Regions from separate parts of the Amycolatopsis sp. 3B14 genome, predicted to be linked through region 1. Evidence: riboswitches for the same ligand, from Rfam matches in the RefSeq annotation. Region 1 holds a riboswitch; each other region holds the start of a gene.
The links. Region 1 has a riboswitch for cobalamin ahead of ACCP09_RS07350 (putative cobaltochelatase). Riboswitches for the same ligand answer to the same signal wherever they lie in the genome.
Positions count from the first base shown of each region.

Region 1 (3,264 bases):
CGCCGGTCGGCAAGCCCTCCAAGCGCGCGGCGGCGGCCTCGACACTGATCGTCGGCGGCAGCGCCAGCTCGGCGGCGCCCGCCCGGAACGTCACCAGCCCGACCTTGTCCCGCCGCTGGTAGGCGTCCAGCAGCAGCGACAGGACGGCGGCCTTGACCTCCCGCATCCGCGACTTCGCGCCCATCGAGCCGGACGCGTCGACGCAGAACAGCACGAGGTTGCCCTCGCGGCCCTCGCGCAGTGCGAACCGCAGGTCGCTGGGCCGCAGCACCAGGCCGGCGCCGTCGCGGCCGCGGGAGCGCTGGTGCGGCGCGGCTGCCCGCACGGTCGCGACCAGGTGCGGCCGCCCCGCGCGCGTGCCGGGCGGCCGGACGCCGATGGTCCGCCCGGCGTCGGTCACCGCGCGGGACCGCTTGCCATGCGCCCCCTCCCCGAGACCAGCGACGCGGAACATCCTGGCCCGATAAGGCTTCCCCGCGCCGACGGACTGCTGCTCGCTCCCACCGCCGCCGGGTTCCCCGCCGCTGTCGTTCTGCTGCCCCTGCGGGGTTTCGGCCGGGGCGTCGGAACCCGAGCCGGGGCCGTCGTCGTCCGGCGGACCGGGGTCCTCCGGCGGCTCGGCGTCGCGCAGCGCCTGTTCCAGCTGCTCCTCGTCGATCCCGGGCGCGTCGAACGGGTTGCGGCGGCGCCGGTGCGGCAACGCGAGCCGCGCCGCGACGCGGATGTCCTCTGTGGACACGTCGGTGCGCCCGCTCCACGCCGCGTGGGCGACCGCGGTGCGGGCGGTGACGATGTCCGCGCGCATCCCGTCGACCTCGAACGCCGCGCACACCTCGGCAATCTGCCGCAGGGCGTCGTCGCTCAGCTCGACCGACGGCAGGAGCTTCTGCGCCGCCGCGATCTCGGCCGCGAGCTGGGCGTCGGTGTCCTCGAACCGCGCGGCGAACGCGTCCGGGTCCGCCTCGTAAGCCAGCCGACGACGGATCACCTCGGCTCTCTGCTCCGGATCGCGGCTCGCGGCCACCTCAACGGTCAGCCCGAACCGGTCGAGCAGCTGCGGCCGCAGCTCGCCCTCCTCCGGGTTCATGGTGCCGATCAACACGAACCGCGCCGCGTGCGACACCGACACGCCCTCGCGCTCGACGGTCGCGCGGCCCATCGCCGCCGCGTCGAGCAGCGTGTCGACCAGGTGGTCGTGCAGCAGGTTGACCTCGTCGACGTAGAGCAGGCCGCGGTGCGCGGCGGCGAGCAGGCCGGGCTGGAAGTCGGTGACGCCCTCGGTCAGCGCGCGTTCCAGGTTGAGTGACCCGATCACGCGGTCCTCGGCCGCGCCGACCGGCAGCTCGACCAGCCGCGCCGGGCGGCGGACCGCGCGCGTGCCGTGGGGCGCGTCGGGGCAGTTCGGGTCGGGCGCGGCGGGGTCGCAGGAGAACCGGCAGCCCTCGACGACGTCGACCTCGGGCAGCAGGCCGGCCAGCGCGCGCACCATCGTCGACTTCGCGGTGCCCTTCTCGCCGCGCACCAGCACGCCGCCGATGGCCGGGGAGATCGCCGAGAGCACCAGTCCGAGCCGGAGGTCCGGCATCCCGACGACGGCGGTGAACGGATACGGCCTCAAGCGAACTCCTTCGCCACGCGCGGGTGTCCTCGCCCGCCTGAACAGGGCACGTGCCGGGCACGTAACGGCCGCCGAAGCTCTGGCTCCCGGCCCGCGGGCCGGTCACAGTGGCGGGACCGCCCCGGAATCGCACCGGGTTCCTGCGGCGACCGTCCCCAGGATCATCGCATACGGTCAGCCCCGTGAGGATCGTCGTTGTGGGTGTCCCGGCCGACGGGTGGGCCGGGCTGACCGAGCCCGCGCGCGCCGAGATCGCGGCGGCCGAGGTGCTGTTCGGCGGCCGCCGCCAGCTCGACCTGGTGCCGCTCGACGTGCCGAAAGTGGCGTGGCCCAGCCCGCTGCTGCCCGCGCTGGACGGCCTGTTCGCCGAGCACGCCGGACGCCGGATCGGCGTGCTGGCCAGCGGGGATCCGCTGCTGTCCGGCATCGGGACGACGCTGGTCAGGCGGTTCGGCCCGGACGAGGTGCGGATCGTGCCCGCGGTGTCGTCGGTCGCGCTCGCGCGGGCCCGGATGGGCTGGTCCGCGGAGGAGACCGAGGTGGTCAGCGTCGTCGGGCGCAGCGTGCACCGGGTGAGCCGCGCGCTCGCGCCGGGGGCGCGGCTGGTGGTGCTCAGCTCCGACGGCGGCACGCCCGCGGAACTCGCCGAGGTGCTGGTGGCAAGGGGTTTCGGCGAGAGCAAACTCACGGTGCTGGAGCAGCTCGGCGGTCCGGCCGAGCGCCGCGTCGAAGGTTTCGCGCGAGACTGGTCACACCCGGCGGGCGACCCGTTGAACGTCGTCGCTGTCGAGTGCTCAGGCCCGGCGTTGCCGGCCCTGCCCGGGCTGCCGGACGACGCCTTCGAACACGACGGGCAGATCACCAAGCGGGACCTGCGGGCGAGCGCGCTGGCCCGGCTCGCGCCGGTGCCCGGCGAGCTGCTGTGGGACGTCGGCGCGGGCGCCGGCAGCGTCGGGATCGAGTGGTCGCGGGCGCATCCGGCGAACCGCGCGATCGCCGTCGAGCGCAGTGCGGAACGGGCCGCGCGGATCCAGCGCAACGCGGACCGGCTGGGGGTGCCCGAGCTGCGGGTCGTGACGGGTGCGGCGCCGGAGGTGCTGGCGGACCTGCCCACGCCCGACGCGGTGTTCGTCGGCGGCGGGCTGGCGTCGCTGGACGTCTGCCTGGACGCGCTGCGGCCCGGCGGACGGCTCGTCGCCCACGCGGTGACGCTCGACTCGGAACAGGCGCTGGCGACGGCATACCAGCGGCACGGCGGCGAGCTGACCCGGATCGCCGTCGAGCACGCCGCGCCGCTCGGCGGATTCACCGGCTGGACCCCGGCCCGGACCGTGACGCAATGGAGTTTCGTGAAATGACCGTGTTCTTCATCGGCGCCGGCCCCGGCGCGGCCGACCTGATCACCGTGCGCGGCCGCGACCTGCTGGCGCGCTGCGGGGTCTGCCTGTACCCGGGCAGCCTGACGCCGCCCGACCTGCTCGACCACTGCCCCGCGGACGCGCGCCGGATCGACACGGCGGACCTGTCGCTGGACCAGATCGTCGGCGAGCTGGTCGCGGCGGACCGCGCGGGCCACGACGTGGCGCGGCTGTGCTCGGGCGACCCGTCGATCTACAGCGCGGTGGCCGAGCAGATGCGCCGCCTCG
Region 1 is NZ_JBHZEN010000011.1:62,749-66,012, forward strand. It holds gene ACCP09_RS07350 (putative cobaltochelatase) at 1-1,618, opposite strand, end outside; cobalamin riboswitch at 1,678-1,815, opposite strand; gene cbiE (precorrin-6y C5,15-methyltransferase (decarboxylating) subunit CbiE) at 1,816-2,976, shown strand; gene cobM (precorrin-4 C(11)-methyltransferase) at 2,973-3,264, shown strand, end outside.

Region 2 (3,264 bases), on a different contig from region 1:
GGAAAACGATTGCTCCTGCGGTAAATTGGGGCAACGTGCCCGCTGATCCGCTGCTCACCCTCGGCCCGTGGCAACTGCTGTTCCTCGTGGTGGCCGGTGTCGGGGCGGGTCTGACCGGTTCGATCGCCGGGCTCGCCTCGCTGGTGTCCTACCCGGCGCTGCTGGCGATCGGGGTGCCGCCGGTCACGGCGAACGTGACCAACACCGTCGCGTTGATGGGCAACACGGTCGGCTCGGCGGCCGGTTCGCGTCCCGAGTTGCGCGGGCAGCGCGCCCGGTTGCTGCGGCTGTGCGCGATCACGGCGGTCGGCGGCGCGGCCGGCAGCGCGTTGCTGCTGCTCACCCCGGAAGGCACGTTCGCCTACATCGTCCCGTTCCTGATCGGCGGCGCGTCGATCCTGCTGCTGTTCTCCCCGCGGCTGGCCGAACGCGCCGGCCGCGGCGACGGCGGGCTGACCGCGGGCACCGCGACGGGCGCGTTCCTGGTCGCGATCTACGGCGGCTACTTCGGCGCGGCGGCCGGGGTGATCATGCTCGCGTTGCTGTCCGCCGCCTGGGCGCAGCCGCTGGCCAGGACGAACGCGGCGAAGAACATCGTGACCGGCGCGGCCAACCTGGTGGCCGCCGTGGTGTTCGCGTTCACCGGCTCGGTGCTCTGGCCCGCGGCGGCGGCCCTGTGCCTCGGTCTGGTCGCCGGCTCCTTCGTGGGACCCGCGGTGGTCCGCCGCCTGCCCGCGGCCCCGCTCCGGGTCGCGATCGCGCTGGCGGGCATGGGCCTGGCCGTCACGCTGGCCTGGCAGGCCTGGAGCTAGAAGTGCTACCTTCGCGGGCGGTGCCGAGAGGCGCTGCGACGGGCCCGGCCCGCCACGCTCGGCACCGTCTCCCGCAGCAAGGGCGCCTTCTCACCCGAGGAGGCGCAGATGCTCGTCGGACACCTCGCCGCGATCTTCCGCTACCCCGTCAAGTCCATGGCCGCGCAAGCACTGGACGAGGCCGCCGTCTCCTGGCACGGCCTCGACGGTGACCGGCGCTGGGCGTTCGTCCGGCCGGGCCAGGAGTCGAACGGCTTCCCCTGGCTCACCATCCGCAGGCGCAACGACCTCGTCCGCTACCAGGTCGTCGGCGAGTCCCAGGTTCGCACCCCGGACGGCAGGCTGCACGACGTCACCGATCCCGCGCTCGCCGCGGAACTGGGCGCCGCGCGCGTCCAGAAACTCGACCGCGGCACGTTCGACAGCGCGCCGTTGTCCCTGATCACCACCCGCAGCGCCGGTGCCGAGCCGCTGCGCTTCCGCCCCAACCTCCTGATCGACACCGACGTGCCCGAGGAGGACTGGATCGGCCGCACGCTCCGCATCGGCACCACCCGCATCCGGGTCGACCGCCGCGACCGGCGCTGCGTGGTCGTCAACGTCGATCCGCGCACCGGCCGGCGCGACCCGGCCGTCCTGCGCCGCATCGCCCGCGAGCACGACATGTGCCTCGGCGTCTACGGGTCCACTGTGGAACCGGGCACGGTCGGGGCCGGGGACGAGGTTGTCGTGCTAGCGTGAGCGCGCCAGTCGTGCCCCGCGAGGGGCCAGGGAATCCGGTGCGAATCCGGAACTGACGCGCAGCGGTGAGCGGCGACGGGCGGGACAACGGCCACTGGACCACGCGGTCCGGGAAGGCGTTCCGCCCGGACGACCCCGAGTCCGAAGACCTGCTGGCACCCCCGCCACGGGGGAGACCGCCGGACCGGGCTCCGCGCATGAGCCCTCGACGCTAGGGGCCGCTGTGCGCCGATCGATGACCTTCCCACTGCTCGCCGCCGTGCTGGCGCTGTCCGGGTGCGCGAGCACCACCCCCTCCGGGGCCACCGCGGCGGTGGTCGTGGACAACTGCGGCCACCAGGTCCGCGTGCCGGAACCGCCGCGGCGGGCGGTCGCGCTCAACCAGGGCGCGGCGGAGATCATGCTGTCCCTCGGCCTCGCCGACCGCATGGCGGGCACCGCCACCTGGACCGATCCCGTGCTGCCGCACCTGGCCGCGGACAACGCCAAGGTGCCCCGGCTCGCCGAGAACTACCCGTCGTTCGAGACCGTGCTCGCCGCCGAGCCGGACTTCGTCGCCGCCTCGTTCGGCGCCATCCTCGGCAAGGGCGGCGTCGCGACCCGCGAGCAGTTCGAGCAGCTCGGGGTGCCCGCCTACCTGTCGCCGACCGAGTGCGCGAAGGACACCAGCGGCGGCGGCGACGGCAGGCGCACCGAAACGCTGACCATGGACGCCGTCTACACCGAGATCCGGGACCTCGCGCGGATCTTCGGCGTCGAGGACCGCGGCGAACAGCTGGTCACCAGCCTGCAGGAACGGATGCGGGCGGTCGCGGGCGCCGGTGCGAACGCCCGGCTGATGTTCTGGTTCGCCAACTCCGAAGCCCCCTACCTGGCGGGTTGCTGCGGCGCGCCCGGCATCATCACGACGACCGTGGGCGCCCGCAACGTCTTCGACGACACGCGCGAGGAGTGGCCGCAGATCAACTGGGAGACGGTCGCCGAGCGCGACCCGGACGTGATCGTCCTCGGCGACCTCACCCGCCGTTCGCAGACCGCGGAGAACGCCGCCGCCAAGATCGCGTTCCTGGAGTCGCACCCGGTGACCCGCGACCTGGCCGCGGTGCGGAACAAGCGGTACGTGCTGTTGTCCGGGCAGGCGATGAACCCGACGCTGCGCACCGTGGACGGCGCCGAGCAGGTCGCCGCGGCGCTGCGCGGGTTCGGGTTCGCCAGGTGACGCGCACCGCGCGAGTCCTGCCGCTGTGCGCCGGGGGTCTCGCGCTGCTCGTGGTGTCGGTGGCCGTCGCGGTGACGATCGGCCCGGCCGGGATCGGTGTGGGCGACGTGTATGCCACCGTCCTGGCCCACCTCGGCTTCGGCGAGCCGGTGCTCTCGCCGGTTCGCGACGGGATCGTGTGGCACCTGCGGATCCCGCGCGCCCTGCTGGCCGCCGTGTGCGGGGCGGGTTTGGCGGTGTGCGGGGCGGTCATGCAGTCGCTGCTGCGCAACCCGCTCGCCGACCCGTTCGTGCTCGGGGTGTCCTCGGGCGCGTCGACCGGCGCCGTGCTGGTCGTGGTGCTCGGGGTCGGCGGGGGAGTGGTGTCGTTGTCGGCGGGGGCGTTCGCCGGGGCGGTGCTGTCGTTCGGGCTCGTGCTGTTGCTCAGCCAGACGCTGGGCGGCACCACCGAGCGCGTGGTGCTGTCCGGGGTCGCGGCGATGCAGCTGTTCT
Region 2 is NZ_JBHZEN010000021.1:63,489-66,752, forward strand. It holds gene ACCP09_RS11555 (sulfite exporter TauE/SafE family protein) at 36-812, shown strand; S-adenosyl-L-homocysteine riboswitch at 832-907, shown strand; gene ACCP09_RS11560 (MOSC domain-containing protein) at 921-1,553, shown strand; cobalamin riboswitch at 1,543-1,724, shown strand; gene ACCP09_RS11565 (ABC transporter substrate-binding protein) at 1,789-2,772, shown strand; gene ACCP09_RS11570 (FecCD family ABC transporter permease) at 2,769-3,264, shown strand, end outside.
Region 2: it holds a riboswitch for cobalamin, as region 1 does, so the genes downstream of both, ACCP09_RS11565 (ABC transporter substrate-binding protein) here and ACCP09_RS07350 (putative cobaltochelatase) in region 1, are expected to answer to the same signal.

Region 3 (3,264 bases), on a different contig from region 1:
CTGCACCGCCTGCTGACCTACCTGTCCAACCCCGGCGTGGCCGAGGACCTGGTACAGGAGACCTACCTGCGCGCCTTCGCCGCCCTGCCGTCGTTCGCCGGCCGGTCGCCCGCGCGGATGTGGCTGCTGTCGATCGCCAAGCGCGTCGCCGCCGACCACCTGCGCGGCAACCGCCGCCGCCCGCAGACCAGCCAGGTCGAGGACTGGGTGGCCACCGCCGAGCAGAGCGGCGCCCAGACGCCCGACCACGGCCGGCTCGTCGTGCTGCGCAAGCTGATCGCCGAGCTGGAGCCGGAGCGGCGGGAGGCGTTCGTGCTCACGCAGGTGATCGGACTGTCCTACGCAGACGCGGCGGAGGTGTGCGACTGCGCGGTCGGCACCATCCGGTCCCGCGTGTTCCGGGCCCGCGAGGACCTGACCGCCGCGCTCAGCTCGAACGGGCGGGCGGCCTCACTCGGCTGAGCTCCACCGGTGCTCGACCCTGGCGAGCCGCCAGTACGCGATCGCGGCCGCCCACACCACCACGAACAACCCGACGACGATGTAGCCGACGCTGTCGAGGTCGATGTCCGCGATCCAGTCGACCAGCGCGCCCGACCAGCCCAGGTCGTCCCTGGCGACACCGACCAGCTCGATCGTGCCGATGACCAGCGCCACCGCGACGGACAGGCCGGTGATCGTGAGGTTGTAGTAGATCTTGCGGACCGGGTTGGCGAACGCCCAGTTGTAGGCGAAGTTCATGAATGTGCCGTCGAGCGTGTCGAACAGGCTCATCCCGGCGGCGAACAGCAGCGGCAGGCACAGGATCGCGTACCAGGGCAGGCCGGCGGCCGCGCCGGACCCGGCGAGCGCCAGCAGCAGCACCTCGGTGGCGGTGTCGAACCCGACGCCGAACAGCAGCCCGACCAAGTACATCTGACCCGGGCGGCGGATCGAGCGGGTGAGCCTGCCGAGGAAACGGTTGACGAACCCGCGCGAGTCGAGCCGCGCCTCCAGCTCGGCCTCGTCGAAGCGGCCGCGGCGCAGCTCACGCCACACCTTCCAGATGCCGACCAGCGCGACCAGGTTCAGGATGCCGATCAGGTACAGGAACCCGCCGGACGCGCCGGTGGAGATCACGCCGAGCACCCGGTGCGCCGACGAGCCGTCCTCGGTCCAGCTCAGGATGCCCTTCGCGCCGATCGCGACGAGCACCGCCAGCACGACGACCACGGTGGAGTGCCCGAGCGCGAACCAGAACCCGACCGAGACCGGGCGCTGGCCCTCGGCCATCAGCTTGCGGGTGGTGTTGTCGATCGCGGCGATGTGGTCGGCGTCGAACGCGTGCCGCATGCCCAGCGTGTACGCCGTCAGCCCGAGGCCGAAGCCGAACACCTGCGCGCCGACGGCGTAGTGCCCGGGCACCACGAGCAACGCGAGTATCCCGAAGGCGACCGCGTGCAACACGACGATCGCCAGCAGCAACAGGCCCGTGCGGTAGGTGTCCTGCCTGCGCCAGGACATGGTGGGTGAAGTCCCCATGGAGACCGCCTTCCAGCACCTCGTGGATGGTCCAACGTGCCGTGGCCGGTCTCCTGGCTTCGGATCGACATCCGCGGCCCGCCTTCCCGGACTCGCGTCCAGTGGCTGTCCCGGGCCGGGACTTCCCGTTCACAGTGGCGAGGGCCGCGCCGGTTTCACACCGGACTTCCCGAGCACCACGGCCCGCTCACGGTACGTTTCGGCCTCGCGGCGGGGCAAGGGCCATCCCGGTGACCGGCGCCCTACCGCCGGGACGCCGAGTTGTGCTGCGCCGCCGTGGCTTCGTCCACCAGCGACTTCGCGACGCGCTTGGCCGTGGCCACCGCCGTCGGCGCCACGTCCAGCGACGCCGCGACCGTCGCGCCCTCGACCAGGACGAGCAGCGCCTCCGCCAGCCGCGCCGGGTTCCGCGCGCCCGCGTCCACTGCCAAGTCCCGCAGGTAGCCCAGCAACCACTGCTTCGACGCGGCGATCACCTGCCGGCCCGGGTGGTCGGGCGACGGCAGTTCGGCGTGCGCGTTGACGAACGCGCAACCACGCGTGTTCTCGGTGTCGAGCCAGTCGGCGAGCGCGTCGAACACCTTGAGCAGCTTCTGGGCCGGAGTCGTCCGCGGGCCGGCGAAGGAGCGCACCCGCTCCCGCCACCGCTCGTCCCGGCGGCGCAGGTAGAGCGCGACCAGATCGGCCTTGGAACCGAACCGGTCATACAGGGTCTTCTTGGTGACCCCGGCCTCGGCGGCGATCGTGTCCACGCCGATCGCGTGGATCCCGTTGTCGTAGAACAGTTTCCCGGCGACCGTGAGGATGCGTTCGGCGGCCGGGGTCAGCGGCTTGTCCGTCTCCACGACTTGACAGTACACCGACCGGTATAGCTACCGTGGACTATACAGACCGGTATACTCATGGAGGGTGCATGCGGGGGAACGTCGTCGCCGGAAGCGGTTTCGTGCTGTTCTGGAGCTCCGGGTTCGTCGGCGCCACGCTGGGCGCCAGGTCCGGCGGCGCGGTGTCCCTCCTGGCCTGGCGGTTCCTCGCCGCGGGGCTGCTGCTCGGCGTGTGGTGGGTGGTCCGGCGGCGCTCGATGCGGCCGCGGGACGCCGCGATCCAGGCCGGCCTCGGCGTGCTCTCCCAGGGCGCGTACCTGTACTGCGTGTACGCGGCGGCCGACCTCGGCGTCGCCGCCGGGACGTCCGCGCTGATCGCGGCGCTGCAGCCGATCGTCGCGGTGGTGCTGAGCCAGTTCGTGCTGGGCGAGCGCGCGGGCGGCCTGCGGTGGGCCGGGCTGGTCGGCGGCCTGGCCGGGGTGGCGCTCGTGGTCGGCGACGACCTGTCCGGCCGCCCCGGCACCCCGCCGCTGGCCTACGCGCTGCCGTTCCTGGCGATGCTCGCCCTGGTCGCGGCCACGCTCATCGAGCGCAAGACGGCTTCCGACGTGCCGCTCTGGGACGGGCTGGTGGTGCAGTGCGTGACCAGCGCGGTCCTGTTCACCGGGGTCGCGGCGGCCACCGGCCAGCTGGTCGCGCCCGCGGATCCGGACTTCTGGTTCGCGGTCGGGTGGGTCGTCGTGTTTTCCACGTTCGGGGGATATGGCTGCTACTGGCTGGTCCTGCGTCGTAGCTCGGTGACAGCCGTGTCCGGGCTGTTGTACCTCACACCGCCTACCACGATGATCCTCGCCTGGCTCATGTTCGACGACACGATCACGCTGCGTGGCCTGCTCGGGCTGGTCGTCTGCCTCGGCGC
Region 3 is NZ_JBHZEN010000028.1:102,268-105,531, reverse strand. It holds gene ACCP09_RS17810 (sigma-70 family RNA polymerase sigma factor) at 1-462, shown strand, start outside; gene ACCP09_RS17805 (HoxN/HupN/NixA family nickel/cobalt transporter) at 451-1,503, opposite strand; cobalamin riboswitch at 1,548-1,717, opposite strand; gene ACCP09_RS17800 (TetR/AcrR family transcriptional regulator) at 1,764-2,366, opposite strand; gene ACCP09_RS17795 (DMT family transporter) at 2,435-3,264, shown strand, end outside.
Region 3: it holds a riboswitch for cobalamin, as region 1 does, so the genes downstream of both, ACCP09_RS17805 (HoxN/HupN/NixA family nickel/cobalt transporter) here and ACCP09_RS07350 (putative cobaltochelatase) in region 1, are expected to answer to the same signal.